4 regions of the Breoghania sp. JC706 genome follow, and region 1 is predicted to be linked to each of the others. Evidence: predicted binding sites of a transcription regulator. Region 1 holds the regulator's gene; each other region holds the start of a gene.
The links. The regulator PhoB, encoded in region 1, activates phosphate uptake and scavenging genes when phosphate is short. The targets are predictions, from matches to a motif close to TGTCATNNANCTGTCAT.
Positions count from the first base shown of each region.

Region 2: the regulator PhoB is predicted to act here: its motif matches at 1,758-1,774, upstream of V2L18_RS20650 (esterase-like activity of phytase family protein).
Region 3: the regulator PhoB is predicted to act here: its motif matches at 2,143-2,159, upstream of phnC (phosphonate ABC transporter ATP-binding protein).
Region 4: the regulator PhoB is predicted to act here: its motif matches at 1,300-1,316, upstream of V2L18_RS15055 (YrbL family protein).

Region 1 is NZ_JBANCG010000002.1:25,035-28,668, reverse strand. It holds gene V2L18_RS03340 (GcrA family cell cycle regulator) at 354-872, shown strand; gene phoB (phosphate regulon transcriptional regulator PhoB) at 1,180-1,878, opposite strand; gene phoU (phosphate signaling complex protein PhoU) at 1,920-2,639, opposite strand; gene pstB (phosphate ABC transporter ATP-binding protein PstB) at 2,689-3,486, opposite strand; gene pstA (phosphate ABC transporter permease PstA) at 3,594-3,634, opposite strand, start outside.
Region 2 is NZ_JBANCG010000011.1:121,371-125,004, forward strand. It holds partial or broken gene V2L18_RS20640 (quinone oxidoreductase) at 1-664, opposite strand, end outside; gene V2L18_RS20645 (LysR family transcriptional regulator) at 759-1,619, shown strand; gene V2L18_RS20650 (esterase-like activity of phytase family protein) at 1,819-3,129, shown strand; gene V2L18_RS20655 (SDR family oxidoreductase) at 3,337-3,634, opposite strand, start outside.
Region 3 is NZ_JBANCG010000006.1:110,213-113,846, reverse strand. It holds gene phnE (phosphonate ABC transporter, permease protein PhnE) at 1-40, opposite strand, end outside; gene phnD (phosphonate ABC transporter substrate-binding protein) at 178-1,176, opposite strand; gene phnC (phosphonate ABC transporter ATP-binding protein) at 1,233-2,078, opposite strand; gene V2L18_RS13730 (DapH/DapD/GlmU-related protein) at 2,269-2,898, opposite strand; gene phnL (phosphonate C-P lyase system protein PhnL) at 2,895-3,605, opposite strand; gene phnK (phosphonate C-P lyase system protein PhnK) at 3,608-3,634, opposite strand, start outside.
Region 4 is NZ_JBANCG010000006.1:421,411-425,044, forward strand. It holds gene V2L18_RS15045 (DUF2207 domain-containing protein) at 1-353, opposite strand, end outside; gene V2L18_RS15050 (LemA family protein) at 408-974, opposite strand; gene V2L18_RS15055 (YrbL family protein) at 1,362-1,997, shown strand; gene V2L18_RS15060 (glycine--tRNA ligase subunit alpha) at 2,097-3,056, opposite strand; gene V2L18_RS15065 (hypothetical protein) at 3,486-3,634, opposite strand, start outside.

The DNA of each region.
Region 1 (3,634 bases):
AAATGAGGGCCAAAAACAAAGCGTGCCGCCAATGTGGCGGCACGACAGCGAAGGCTCTATATACACCGTCGTGGCGCGGGAGTGTCAATGCAAAGCTTGACCATCTGCTTTGCTCGAAAATGGCGAAATGTCGCCCCTGCTAATCTGGGGAAAACTACGGATTTCCGCCGTTTTTACGTCCCTCAGGGTTGCAGGCGCTTTCCGCCATATTGTATTGTTCGCCCACTCAGACACGATATCTCGTGCGGCGGACCGGGTTCGCAACCAATCTGTTAATTCTGACAGACGCCAACCGGCGCCTGAGTATGAAGTATATCCGTTGAGAAGCGGCTATCCGGCGGAGTTGTTATCTAATGTCTTGGACAACCGAACGCGTCGACCTTCTGAAGAGGCTATGGTCAGAAGGCTTGAGCGCAAGTCAAATCGCCACCGAACTCGGTGGCGTTACACGAAATGCCGTCATCGGCAAGGTTCACCGTCTGGGTCTTTCCGGGCGCGCCAAGACCGCCGCGGCCCCGGCCAAGCCGCGCCGCACGCGTCCCGCGACGACGGCGGCGCCCGCCCGCCCGGCGGCGCCGGCGGCACCGCGCACGATCGGCGCGACGGCTCTGAAGACGGAAGCGGCGCCTGTCGCGGCGGTGGCGACGCAGCCGGCCCCGGTGGCCGAGCTCGTCATTCCCCAGGAGCAGCGGGCCACGATCCTGCAGCTCAACGAGCGCACCTGCAAGTGGCCGATCGGCGACCCGAGCACCGACGATTTCTATTTCTGCGGCCGCAATTCGGAGCCGGGCGTCCCCTACTGCCCGCACCATTGCCGGATCGCCTACCAGCCGATGAACGACCGCCGCCGCGACAAGCGCGCCCGCGGATAAGGTTTCGGCTTCGACAGACGATTTTCAGAGAAACGGTCGCCCCCGGGCGGCCGTTTTCTTTTTTGGGCCGGTAATTGGCGGGGGAATTGACGCACGCCGCCGCCGCGCACCTTCCAAGGTTCGGTTTCCAAATCAGGAATTTCCTCCGTCATTGCCCGGCTTTGTCCGGGCAATCCATCTCCGGCTGCAGCATGCATGGAGGGCGCTGGATCACCCGGACTGCGCCGGGTGATGACGGAAGAGAAATTGTGAAATGCGGCCGATCACAAGACCGGCCGAGCTCGCGCCATGCGCCACGCGTCCCCCCTTACGAGGCCACCGCGAACTGGTCGTTGAAGGCGTAGCCGGAGCCGCGCACGGTGCGGATCGGGTCCTTCACCTTGCCGCGGTTGATCGCCTTGCGCAGACGGCCGACATGGACGTCCACCGTGCGCTCGTCGACATAGACGTCGTGGCCCCACACCCCGTCAAGAAGCTGCTCGCGGGAGAAGACGCGGCCCGGCGCCTGCATCAGGAATTCCAGCAGGCGGAACTCCGTCGGGCCCAGATGGATCTCGCGGCCGGAGCGGTAGACGCGGCGGGTCTCGCGGTCGAGCTCGATATCGCCGGAGCGCAACTGGGAGGAGACCACCCCCGGCTTGGAGCGACGCAGGATGGCCCCGACGCGGGCGATCAGTTCGGGAATGGAGAACGGCTTGACGACGTAGTCGTCGGCGCCGGTCGAAAGCCCGCGAATGCGTTCCGCCTCCTCGCCGCGCGCGGTGAGCAGGATGATCGGCAAACGGCTCGATTCCTCGCGCGCCCTGAGCCGCCGGCACAGCTCGATGCCGGACAGGCCCGGCAGCATCCAGTCGAGCAGCAGCAGATCGGGCTGCGCCTCGCGCAGCATCACCTCGGCGTCGTCCCCGCGTGCGCAGGTCTCCACCGCGTACCCTTCCGCTTCCAGATTGTATTGCAGAAGCAGTCTGAGCGGTTCCTCATCCTCTACGATCAGGACCTTCGGCATTCCAAGCGTCTCCAGCCTCTCTCGATTAACCGTCGGACGTGTCAGTCGTCATTGTCGCCGTCGACGGCCGCGATGTCGATTTCGTCCGTGCGCGGGCGCTCGTCGGTGAGCTGCTGGCCGGTAATCATGTAGTGGACGTTCTCGGCGATGTTGGTTGCGTGATCGCCAATGCGTTCGATGTTCTTGGCGCAGAACAGGAGGTGCGCGCAGAAGGTGATGTTGCGCGGATCTTCCATCATGTAGGTCAAGAGCTCGCGGAACAGCGAGGTGTAGAGACGGTCGATCTCCTCGTCACGCTCGCGCACCGCCTTGGCGGTTTCCGCATCGCTCTGCATGTAGGCGTCGAGCACGGTCTTGAGCTGCACCATGGCGAGTTCGGCCATGTGCTCCACGCCGATCGCCAGCTTCTTGGAGCGCAGTTCGCCGCCGATGGCGATGACGCGCTTGGCGATGTTCTTGGCGAGATCGCCGACGCGCTCCAGCTCGTTGCAGGTGCGCATGGCCGCCACGATCTGGCGCAGGTCGCCGGCCATCGGCTGGCGGCGGGCGATCATCAGGACGGCCTGGTCCTCGATGTGGAACTGCAGCGCATCGAGGCGACGGTCGGCCTGGATCACGGCCTGCGCAAGCTCGCCATCCATGCGCATCAGCGCGGTGATGGCGTCGTTGACGATTGTCTCCGCCAGACCGCCCATCTCGGCGATCTTGCCAGCAAGCTGCTTCAGATCCTGGTCGAACGCGGTGACGATATGTTCGGACATTCTTGTTTCCTCTCGTACGAATGACGGTCCGGCGCGGATCGCCGTGGCGTCATCCGAAGCGACCGGTGATGTAATCCTGCGTGCGCTTGTCCTGCGGACTGGTGAAGATATCGTCCGTCGGGCCTTCCTCGACCAGATTGCCGAGGTGGAAGAAGGCGGTGCGCTGGGAGACGCGGGCGGCCTGCTGCATGGAGTGGGTGACGATGACGATGGTGTAGTTCTCACGCAGCTCGTCGATCAGTTCCTCCACGCGCGCGGTGGCGATGGGATCGAGCGCGGAGCACGGCTCGTCCATGAGGATGACCTCGGGGCTGACGGCGATGGCGCGGGCGATGCACAGGCGCTGCTGCTGGCCGCCGGAAAGACCGGTGCCGGGCTCGTCGAGCCGGTCCTTGACCTCCTCAAACAGTCCCGCCTTCTGCAGGCTGGTCACCACGATCTCCTCCATCTCGGTCTTGTTCTTGGCAAGACCGTGGATGCGGGGACCGTAGGCGATGTTCTCGAAGATCGACTTCGGGAAAGGGTTCGGCTTCTGGAAGACCATGCCGACGGAGGCGCGCAGTTCCACCACGTCCACCTTGGGATCGTAGATGTCGGCCCCCTGAAGGGTGATCTTGCCGGTCACCCGGCAGCCCTCGATGGTGTCGTTCATGCGGTTGAGGCAGCGCAGGAAGGTCGACTTGCCGCAGCCCGACGGGCCGATCAGTGCGGTGACCTCGTTGGCGCGCACGTCGAGATCGACGCCGAAGAGCGCTTGCTTTTCGCCGTAGAAGACACAGACATCGCGCCCGCGCATCATGACGGGATTGCCGGCGGCGGCGGAGGCCGCGGCGGTATCGCCCGTCATTTCCATTGCATCGCTCATTGTCAAAACCCTTTCGGCGGTTTCCCGTGCCGCCGGCAGGCGCCGGACGGCACGGTCTCGCAAATCCGTTTCTCGCCCGGCGCGGCCCGCTACCAGCGGCGCTCGAACCTGCGGCGCAGGATGATCGCGG
Region 2 (3,634 bases), on a different contig from region 1:
TTTCGCAGCATGTCGCCGCCAATACCGTCGATGACGAAATCGACGCCCTCCCCCCCGGTGAGACGCGCCACCTCCGCAACGATATCCGCATCCCGCCCGACGATGACATGATCGGCGCCGTTCGCAATGGCCGTTGCCGCCTTCGCCTCGGAGCTCGCCGTTCCGATCACCTGCGCCTCCATCCGCTTCGCCCAGCGCGTCAGCACGATGCCGAGCCGGCCGCCGCCGCATGGACAAGCAGCCGCGACGCGGATCCGACCGGAAAGCTCACGCTCAGCAGCATATGCGCCGTCAGTCCACGCAGCATCGAAGATGCCGCGGTCTCGAACGAGACGTCGTCCGGCAAAGGCACCACGCGCCACGCCGGCAGCAGCCGGGTTGCAGCGTAACCGCCCGGCGCGCCCGCATAAGCGACCCGATCGCCGACCCGCACGGTTCTGACATTAGCCCCCACCGCTTCCACGATTCCCGCCCCTTCCACACCCGGAACCCGCGGATCAGGCAACGGATAAAGCCCGCGCCGATGGTAGATGTCGATGAAGCTCACGCCGACAGCATGCTGGCGCAGACGGATCTCGTCAGGCCCGGGTAACGGCAGGCTCGTCTCAAAGGCCTTGAGCACGTCTGCGTCACCCGTTGCCGTCATGCGAATTTCGATGGTCATGATCTCAGTCTCCATGTGGGAGACAGAGATTGGCACCGGAGCGCTTGTGAGAATATTCCCTTTATTTCCCCATTTAATGTGAGATTATTGACAGATGGATTGGGAAAATCTCCGCCACTTTTCCGCGTTCGCGCGCTGGGGCAGCCTGGCGGCGGCGGCGCGCGCGCTTGGCGTTGAACACGCGACCGTCGCGCGCCGTATCGCAGCACTGGAGGCGCATCTCGACCTCCGGCTCGTCGACCGGCGCGGCCGGCGGCTGACACTTACGCCTGACGGGGAACGGATCGCGGCGACGGCAGGGCTGATCGAGGCCGAGGTTCAGGCCGTTGAGCGGACGGCGGCGGGAGCGCGCGCGACGCTGAGCGGCGAAGTCGTGATCAGCGCCCCGCCTTCCTATGCCGCAACCCGGCTTGTCGCACCGCTTGCGGCCCTGCGCAAGCGTCACCCGGCTCTCTCGGTCCGCCTCATCGGCGAAAGCCGCAGCGCGGCCCTTGAGCGCCGCGAGGCGGATATAGCTATCCGCCTCAGCCGTTCGCAGGAAGGCGAACTGACGATTATGAAGCTTGGCGTGATGACCTTCTACGCCTACGCAAATCCGGATTATCTCAATGCTACGCCGGACGCGGAACGCAGCTTCATCGGCTATGACGATGGCCTGATGGAACAAGCGCCACAACAGGTGCGACTGCGTGAGATCGCGAATGGCCGACCGATCGCCTTCACGGCAAGCACGGCCGAAATCCAGCTTGCCGCTGCTCAGGCGGGTGCCGGCATCGCCGTTCTGCCTGATTTCATGGTGCAGGACGATCCCACCCTTGTGGCAATGGAAGCCTACGGCGCGATCGTCCGACGCGACATCTGGCTCGCTATCCATTCCGACATGAAGTCTGTTCCGCGCATCCGCGCGACAATAGAGATCCTTCGGCACGGCCTGCGTAACACCAGCGGAGACTGACAAGAGCAGTCTTATGCCGTCCATGGCAGGCGGTCGGACGACCGTTCCGGTGGGGTGCCGGTCGCAGGACCGGGATCAATCTGTCCCGCCAGAGAAATCTCTCGAACGCGCAGGGACGCGCTCCCGCGCCCAACGTTCACGCAAGTGACATGACAAAGGCCTAGCTGTGTCCGCGTTTCGAAATTTCATGGTGTGATCGATGCTCAAAACTGCAATTCTCTCCGCCACCGGCCTTTTCGTCGTGATCGGAGCGGCCTCGGCCGCGGATGTCACGGCGCTCAAGCCCCCCGCTCTCCCGCTCGGGTCCGTGTCCTTTCCGAATGGCAAGTCGATCGATCTCTCGGTCGGCTTCGGCTCCGGCGCCTACCACCGGCCGGGCGATCCGGAAAACGTCTTCTACACGATCACTGATCGCGGGCCGAACATCGATTGCAAGGGCGACGCAAAGAAGCTCATCGGCCTCGACGAAAAAGCCATGTGCGACGGCAATCTCGACGGCAAGGTCTTCCCGCAGCCCGGCTTCACGCCGACCATCTATCAGATGACGATCGGCGATGACGGTGCGGTCAGCGTCACCGAAACGACCCCGCTGCGCGGCCAGGACGGCAAGCTGCTGAGCGGCCTGCCCAATCCGCTGACCGGAACGACGACCGAAGCCGGCTATTCTCCGGAGGGCAAGAAGATCACGTCCACGCCCAACGGCTTCGATTCCGAGGCGATTGCGCGTCTCGCCGATGGCAGCTACTGGATCGGTGAGGAATACGGCGTGTCGATCGCCCATGTGGCCGCCGACGGCAAGGTGCTGGAACGTCTCGTGCCGGCCGGGCTGGAGAGCGACTACGCCGGGGCCGACTATCCCGTGAAAGGCGCGTTGCCCGCCATCTTGATGAAGCGCAAGCTCAACCGCGGCATCGAGGGCCTGTCGGCCTCGCCGGACGGCTCGACGCTGTACTTCTCGATCCAGAGCCCGCTCGCCAATCCCGACAACGCGGCTTACAAGAAATCGCGGACCGTGCGAATCTTCAAGTTCGATCCGAAGAGCGAGAAGGTTCTGGGCGAATACGCCTATCCGCTCGACGAGCCCGCGACGTTCAAGGCGGACAGCGCCAAGAAGACGCCCAAGCAGAGTTCGGTGAAGGTGTCGGAACTGACGGCCCTTGGCCACGATCAGCTGCTGGTTCTCGAACGCATCTCCAGGACCACGAAGCTCTACAAGGTCGACCTTGCCGCCGCCAATCCCGTGCCGACCACGTTCGACGATGCGGCGCTGAGCCCCAGCCTGGAGCAGCTGGCGCCGAAAGATCTCGCCGCCGCCGGCGTCGCCGTTCTTTCCAAGACGCTGGTGCTCGACAGCGACGATCTCCCCGGCATGCCGGAAAAGATCGAGGGTGTCGCCGTAATGGATCCGAGCACGCTGATCCTGACAACCGACAACGATTTCGGCATCGCCGGCGCCGACAGCGCCATCGTCAAGGTGCATCTCGACAAGCCGCTCGCCGCGGTGAACTGAGAACGGGGTCGAAGTCGCCCAAAAACAGAAGGCCGGCGTCGAACGCCGGCCTTTTTTATTGCAGACCGATCGATCGTCTCCGTCGCGCGGTGGCAACACGGAAGACGGCCTAGCGGCCCCTCTGAGGCCGGAGGGGAAACCGCAAGGCGGCGGATACCGGAGGCTTGCCGCTGTCTCTGGAGGCTCGCCTGAACCGGTTTCGGGTCCTTACCAGGGCTGCCTTGCCGGCCCCACGGTGAACTCGTTGACCGTGGTGTCTTCCGGCATGTCGAGCGCGAAAGCGACCACTTCGGCGATCCGGTCCGGCGATATTCCGAAGTCGGCATAAAGATCCTTCATGCCTTCGGCCGTTTTCGTGTCGGTGATCGTCGTGAGAAGCTCGGTATTGATGGCCGCAGGGTAGATGGTGGCGGTCCGAATATTCGTGCCTTCCATGGCCGATTCCATGCGCAGAACCTCCATGAAGTCCCGCACGAACCACTTGGTGCCGCCATAAACGGCGCTT
Region 3 (3,634 bases), on a different contig from region 1:
CGATCGTCTGCGGCGCGGCGGTCGGGGTGGATGTCGTCATGAGGATTTCCGGGGGTTGCGGGCGAGCGGGTTCGTGCTTTTGGGGGACCGGGGTGGGAGTGTGTTCGTGTGGCCCATCCGCCCCGAAACGGCGGCACGTATCGTGCCGCCGCCGGGATAAGCGCGCATGGCGCAGGATCAGACCTGCGGGACGGTCTCCATCAGCTTCTCGTACTTGGCCTTTTCCGCAGCCAGTTCCTTGAGCTTGGCGGCCTTCTCCTCGGCGGAGAACTTGTCGTCCGCCTGGATCTTGAACATGTCCTTGGTGATGGCCATCACGCGGATTGCGTAGAGCTGGGCATCGGAGGAGGGCTTGAACGGAGCCCAAGCGAGACCGGCCAGCACCTTGCGGGCTTTGGCCACCTCTTCCGGCGTGCCGAGACGGCCGTAGCTCATGAAGAACGTGTAGAGCTTGTCCTTGGTGGCCTGATCGAGCTTCTTGTTCCACACGATCGGATCGGCCGGGATCAGCGGCGACTTCCAGATGACCTTGAGGTTGGCGAAGGCCTTCGGGTTGGTCTTCTCGATACGCGCGAGGTTTTCGGTGTTGTTGGCGGCAACATCGACCTGGCCGTTGGCGACCGCGAGAGCGTTGGTCTCGTGGTTGGCGTTGCGCACCGTCTTGAAGCACTCCTTCGGATCAATGCCGTTCTTGGCAAAGATGAAGGTGGTCGGCACCAGGAAACCGGACGTTGAGTTCGGATCGCCGATGCCGAAGTTCAGCGACTTGTCGCACTTGAGAACGTCGTCGAGCGAGTTCAGCGGGCTGTCCTTCTGGGCAAGCAGGACGGACCAGTAGCCCGGGTTGCCTTCGACATCGACGGTCTGGGCGAAGACCTCGCCGCCGGAGCGGTCGACGGCTTCCATCGCGGACTTGTTGCCGAACCAGGCGGCATCGACCTTACCGAAACGCATGCCCTCGATGACGCCGGCATAGTCGGAGGCGAAGAAGGCGTTGACCTTCATGCCCGTCGCCTTTTCCATCGCCTCAAGGAACGGGTCCCACTGCGGCTTCAGGTTCTGCTGCGATTCCGTGGAGATGATGCCGAAGTTGATTTCGCTCGTCTCGGCGTGCGCGGCGGTGCCGAGCGAAAGGGCGAGGGCGGCCGCTGCGGCCCCCTTGAAAAACGCGTTCATACTGTCCTCCATCTGGACGGTTTGGGCATGTGGACGAATGGGCCCGACGTATCCGGTCAGGCAGTTGCCAGCGCCGGTGCGCCGGAGCCGATGGCCACGACGGGCCGCTCGCGGAGCCGGTCCTGAACCGGGGCATCCGGCAGGATCAGCTCTTCGGAGGCTTCGCCGTAGAGTTCTTTCAGAAAGGCGGTGTCGAGCGCCACGGAGGGGCCGTCATAGACGATGGCTCCGTCCTTCATGGCGATGGTGCGCGGGCAGTAGCGGCGCGCATATTCGACCTGATGCAGCGAGACGACGACGGTCATGCCGTCTTCCTTGTTGATACCCGCCAGAATTTCCATGACGCGGCGCGCCGAGGCCGGGTCGAGCGAGGCGATCGGTTCGTCAGCAAGCATCAGGCGGGCACCCTGGACGAGAGCGCGGGCGATCGCGGCACGCTGCTGCTGGCCGCCCGAGAGGGTGGAGGCGCGCTGACGCGCCTGTTCGGAAATGCCGACACGGTGAAGCGCACGCATCGCTGCCTGCTTCTCCGACTCCGAGAAAAAACCCAACGTGCCCCGCAACCGGCTGATCTGGCCGAGGAAGCCGATCAGGACATTGGTGATGACCGGAAGACGGGAAACCAGATTGAACTGCTGGAAGATGACGCCGATCGAGCGACGCATGTCGCGCGCTTCCGCTGAGAGCTTGCCGGCGGACTGGATCTCCCGGCCATGAATGGCGATCCGTCCGGCATCGCCGCGTTCGAGCCCGGCTATATGGCGGATGAGGGTCGACTTGCCGGAGCCCGAAGCTCCGATGAGCGCCACCATCTGACCGGCCGGGATTTCGACGCTTACGCCATCGAGAGCGCGCTTGCGGCCGAACGTTTTCGTCAGTCCGTCAATCGATACGGCAACCATGTGAGCATCCCGTGTTTTGCTCACTGTGGGTAGCGCGTATCTGTTGCACCTGTGTCTCGCTTTTGTGACGGTTGCGTGACTGTTGAAAACGATGCCGTAAAATAACCACCAGCACCGATTTCGATTTAACTTCCAGATACTTGTTGACGAACTTGAGCAACACGGCAAATCGCGCCGCACTTCCACTGCGTCATGCCATGGGCGGATTGGCCTCATAACGATCGAGGAACGCCTCTATCGGGAGATACCGGAAGTCGTCGAGGGCATGCCGCAGGCTCTCGTGCGACCAGTCCCACCAAGCCAGCGCTTCGAGCCGATCGGCGATCTCCTGAGGGAAACGGCGGCGGATCGGCTTGCCCGGCACCCCGCCGACGATCGTGTAGGGCGCCACGTCCCGGTTCACCACGGCACCGGCGGCGATCACCGCACCGTTGCCGATCGTAACGCCGGCCAGCACGGTCACGCCGTGCCCGATCCAGGTATCGTGCCCGATCCGCACCCGGTTGGCGCGACGCCGGTCGAAGACATCGGCCTCGTGCTCCGCGTCATCGAAATAGTCGCCCGCGCGATAGGTGAAGTGATGGAGCGTCGCGCGCTCCATCGGATGGTTGGTGGCGTTGAGGCGCACGTGGCTGGCGATATTGGAGAACTTGCCGATATCGGAGGCCCAGATCTCGCAGTCCCGCACGAGATAGGAATAGTCGCCGAGCGTACTCTCGGTGACCTGGCAGCGCTCGCCCACGGCGGTGTAACGCCCGAGCGTGGAGGCGACGACCTCCGCGCTTTCGTGGACGTCCGGGGTTTCGGACAGCTTCGTCATGCCGCATTGCTCCGTCTTGAGAAGGCCGCGACGTCGATGACGCGGTCGGCCACAACCTCGCGCACATCCCTGTCATGGAAGATGCCGAGCATGGCGACGCCGGCCTTCTTCTTTTCCGCGATGAGATCAATGACCACGGCACGGTTCTGCACATCGAGCGAGGCGGTGGGCTCATCAAGCAGCAGGATGGCGTGGTCGGTAATGAAGCCGCGCGCGATGTTCACCCGCTGCTGCTCGCCGCCGGAGAATGTCGCGGGCGGCAGATCCCACAGCGCTTCAGGCAGGTTAAGGCGGGCGAGCAGTTCGGCCGCGCGACGGCGCGCCTCCTCGTGGCTTGCGCCCTGCGCGGCCAGCGGCTCGGCCACCACGTCGAGCGCGGAGACGCGCGGGACGACGCGCAGGAACTGGCTGACATAACCGATGGTGCGACGGCGCAGCGCATGGATCGTCCGGGCATCGGCAGACGCGATGTCGATGAGCTTGCCATCCTCGCAGGCGCAGATGATCTGGCCGGCCTCTACGCCGTAGTTGCCGTAGATCATCTTCAGGATAGAGCTCTTGCCGATGCCGGAGGGACCGCCGAGCACGACGCATTCGCCCGCGTCGATGGAAAACGAGACACCGGAGACGACCGGGATCGTTACACCGCCGCGCAAGTGCATGACGAAACTCTTGCCGATATCGGTGAGAATGAGACGGGAAGGCATGGCTACACCTGCAATATGGAAGAGACGAG
Region 4 (3,634 bases), on a different contig from region 1:
GCGAGAATGGCATTGGGATCGCCGATATAGATGCGCACGCCGTCGCTGCTCCAGTTCTCCTTGTAGGGCTCTTGCGCGCCGTCGCGCCGGACCGAAAGCAGCTTGAACCCGACCTTGTGCCGCTGTCCGTCCGCGTCCTCGAAAACGAGCGGGAAGTCGCGATAGATGCCGCGCTTGATGTCGCGGCCCTCCGCATCGGCGACGATGGTTTCGGTAACCTCTAACGTGCCGTCGCGCGCGATGCGGATCGTGCTGTCATAGGAGGTGATGCGCTCTTCGGCCCGCAAGGGGGCGGCAGACGCTGCAAGAAAAGTCGTCAGGACGATCAGCAGCGCGGCGACAAGGCCGGGCAGCGCGGCGGGGCGTCGGGATAGGGGCATTCCGGCAAGGGCCTTCGATTGGTTCGCTCAGCCTGCGTCGAAGCTGACTTTCGGGGTGGCGCGTTGCGAGGCGTCCTCGATCTCGAAATAGTCCTCCTTGGAGAAGCCGAACTGGCCTGCCACCAGGTTGGAGGGGAAGGATTCCACCATTACGTTCAGGTCGCGCACCGCGCCGTTGTAATAGCGTCGCGCCATCTGGAGTTCGTGCTCGACCTTGTCCAGTGCGCCCTGCAATTCGAGGAAGTTGTTTGACGCCTTCAGGTCCGGATAACTCTCCGCCACCGCCATGAGCCTCCCGAGCGCCGCGCCGAGCAGCCCTTCGGCCTGAGCCCGCGCCGCCACGTCGCCGGACGGCACGTTGCCGGCCTGCGCGCGCATGTGGGTGACCGCGGCGAGCGTGTCGCGCTCGTGAGTCATGTAGCCCTTCACCGTCTCCACCAGGTTGGGGATCAGGTCGAACCGGCGTTTCAGCTGCACATCGATGCCGCTCCATCCCTCGCGCACCATCTGTCGCTGCCGAACGAGGCGGTTGTAGAGGGACACGATGTAGAGAGCGATCGCCGCGATCACGGCGACGACGATCCATGTGGTCATAACGGGTCTCCAAACGGGCTGGGCCACGCGCCTTTGCGGGCATCACAAGGGGCGGATATCGCCCGCATTCGCAACGCAGAAGCTTCGCATCGGTTCGAAGCTAGTCAGTCGGACGAGCGTTGTCATGTGATCTGGATAACACCTCGGCGCATTTGAACCGCGATCTGAACCGCTGTCCCGGCGTGCCTCCGCAAGTCTTGCGGGAAGCCTCATGCCTTGCGGCAGCCGCCGGGCTTCTGGCCGTGCGGCTGTCCGCCGAACCCCACAATCCCACCCCACGGACTGTGACATTTCGCCGCACCAACGCAACGATGATTGCGATGTTTGTCATCTTTTTGTCATTTTAAATGACATTTTGGTGACATCGAAAACAGAAAACAGAACAATATGATAGTGTTATCGGGGCGGGCACCGCTTTCATCGGGCGATTTCCGGCACTGCTACCTTCATCCTGACGATGCCACCAAGTGCGTCAAGGTCCTCAAGCGTCGTAAGGACACGCGCCATCACGGCCGCATCGAGCGTTTCTTTAGACGTGGTGCAGTGGACTCCAACCGCCGCGAATACGACCACTATTGCGATCTCGCCGGCGCGGGCGTTCCGCTGGAGCGCTACTTTCCGAAGATGCACGGCCCGGTGGAAACGGATCTGGGCAGCGGCCTGTGCTTCGATCTCGTGCGCGGCAGCGAAGGCGATGGGCCTGTCAGCCTGCTCACGATCATGAAGGGCGAGGGACCGGCTGCGCTGGAGGCGGAATTCGTTCTGCGTGAGGTCACCGAATTTGCGCGCTTCTGCCAGCGCTATGCGATCCTGGCGTCATGCGACGAGCCTGGCAATATCGGCTTCGTGCGCAATGGCGACGGTTTTCGCCTTGTCGCCTATGACCTGAAGTTCCGTCAGAACAAGGAATTCATTCCGGTCTCCACGCTGTTCTCCAGCGTGCGGCGACGCAAGGTGCAGCGCCGTTTCGAGCGTCTGTGCGGGCCGCTGACCGAAAGCCTTGCAAGGCTCAACCAGGCCTGAAGCCGCTCAAGGCCCAGTCCCTGCTTTGCGTGCCTGCGGATGCCGGCCATCTCTCAACGGATCTCGAACCGGAACGGCGCGTGACGCGGCCTCCGGCGGCTATTGCGCGCCGCCGGCCCGGGTCTTGAGAAAGGCTGCGCCGCAGGCCTTGGCAAGCTCGCGCACGCGCAGGATATAGGACTGGCGCTCCGTCACCGAGATCACGCCGCGCGCATCGAGCAGGTTGAAGCAGTGCGAGGCCTTGATGCACTGGTCGTAGGCGGGGAACACCAGCTTGTGAATCCCGTCGCCAGCCTCTTCCATCGCCTTTTCGCCGGCTTCCAGCAGTGCCTTGCATTCGCCTTCGGCATCGCGGAAATGACGGAAGAGCATCTCGGTGTTGGCATACTCGAAATTGTGGCGCGAATATTCCTGCTCCGCCTGCAGGAAGACGTCGCCATAGGTGACCTTCTCGTCGCCCTCGCGGCCGTTGAAATTGAGGTCGTAGACGTTGTCGATGCCCTGCACGTACATCGCCAGCCGTTCAAGCCCGTAGGTGAGTTCACCGGCGACCGGCGCGCACTCGAAGCCCGCCACCTGCTGAAAGTAGGTGAACTGCGAGACTTCCATGCCGTCGCACCAGCATTCCCAGCCGAGCCCCCAGGCACCCAGCGTCGGGCTCTCCCAGTCGTCCTCGACGAAGCGGATGTCGTGGACCTCCGGGTCGAGGCCGATGGCGGCCAGCGAGGCGAGGTAGAGCTCCTGCAGGTTCTCCGGCGACGGCTTCAGGATGGCCTGAAACTGATAGTAGTGCTGCAGCCGGTTCGGGTTCTCGCCGTATCGTCCGTCCGTCGGCCGGCGCGAGGGCTGCACATAGGCGGCCTTCCACGGGCGCGGTCCCAGAGACCGCAGCGTCGTTGCCGGGTGAAAGGTACCCGCGCCCACTTCCATGTCATAGGGTTGCAGGATCACGCAGCCCTGGTCGGCCCAGAAACGCTGCAAGGTGAGGATGAGCCCCTGGAAAGAGCGCTGCGGGCTGAGATAGGCGGCAGTTTCCTCCGCCCCGGTTTCCATAGGCATGATTTCGATAATCCTGAGAGTGCCGGACGGCCGTGAATGCGTCGCGGAAGGCGCAATCGGCGCGCGGACACTATCGGCGGCCCCCTACCCGGTCAAGGGTGGAGGGGGGACGGCGGCGCAGCGCAGGCCGGAGCCGGTGGAAACGGCGCCGGCGGAGGAAGCGCCGGTGCGGCTTCAGGAGGCGGCGAGGCGCAAGGGGGAGGCGGAGGGGTCGCCCGCCCGCAGCCCATCGGTATCGTCAGCCCGACCGGTGCGCCGGGGCAGCCCCCGACGCATCATCGGCGTCCGAACCGCCCGGAACCGCGCGCAGAGCTCCTGCCGAAGGACCCGCATTGCAGCTATCAGATAGCCGGCCGCGAACGTGGCGCGATCTATCTTCTGAAGTGCAACGAGTTGCGGGACTTTTGAGCGCGTACCGACCCGTGACTGCTAGACTTCGTCATCATCATCCCGGGTTCGGTACTTGCCGGACTCGGGATCGCGAACGAGCGTCTTGGCGCTCTTTCGTCCGGATTTGCGGGCTTTCTGGTCACGCATGCGCTTCATCCGCCCGTTCCGGTCGGATAGGACCGCCACGA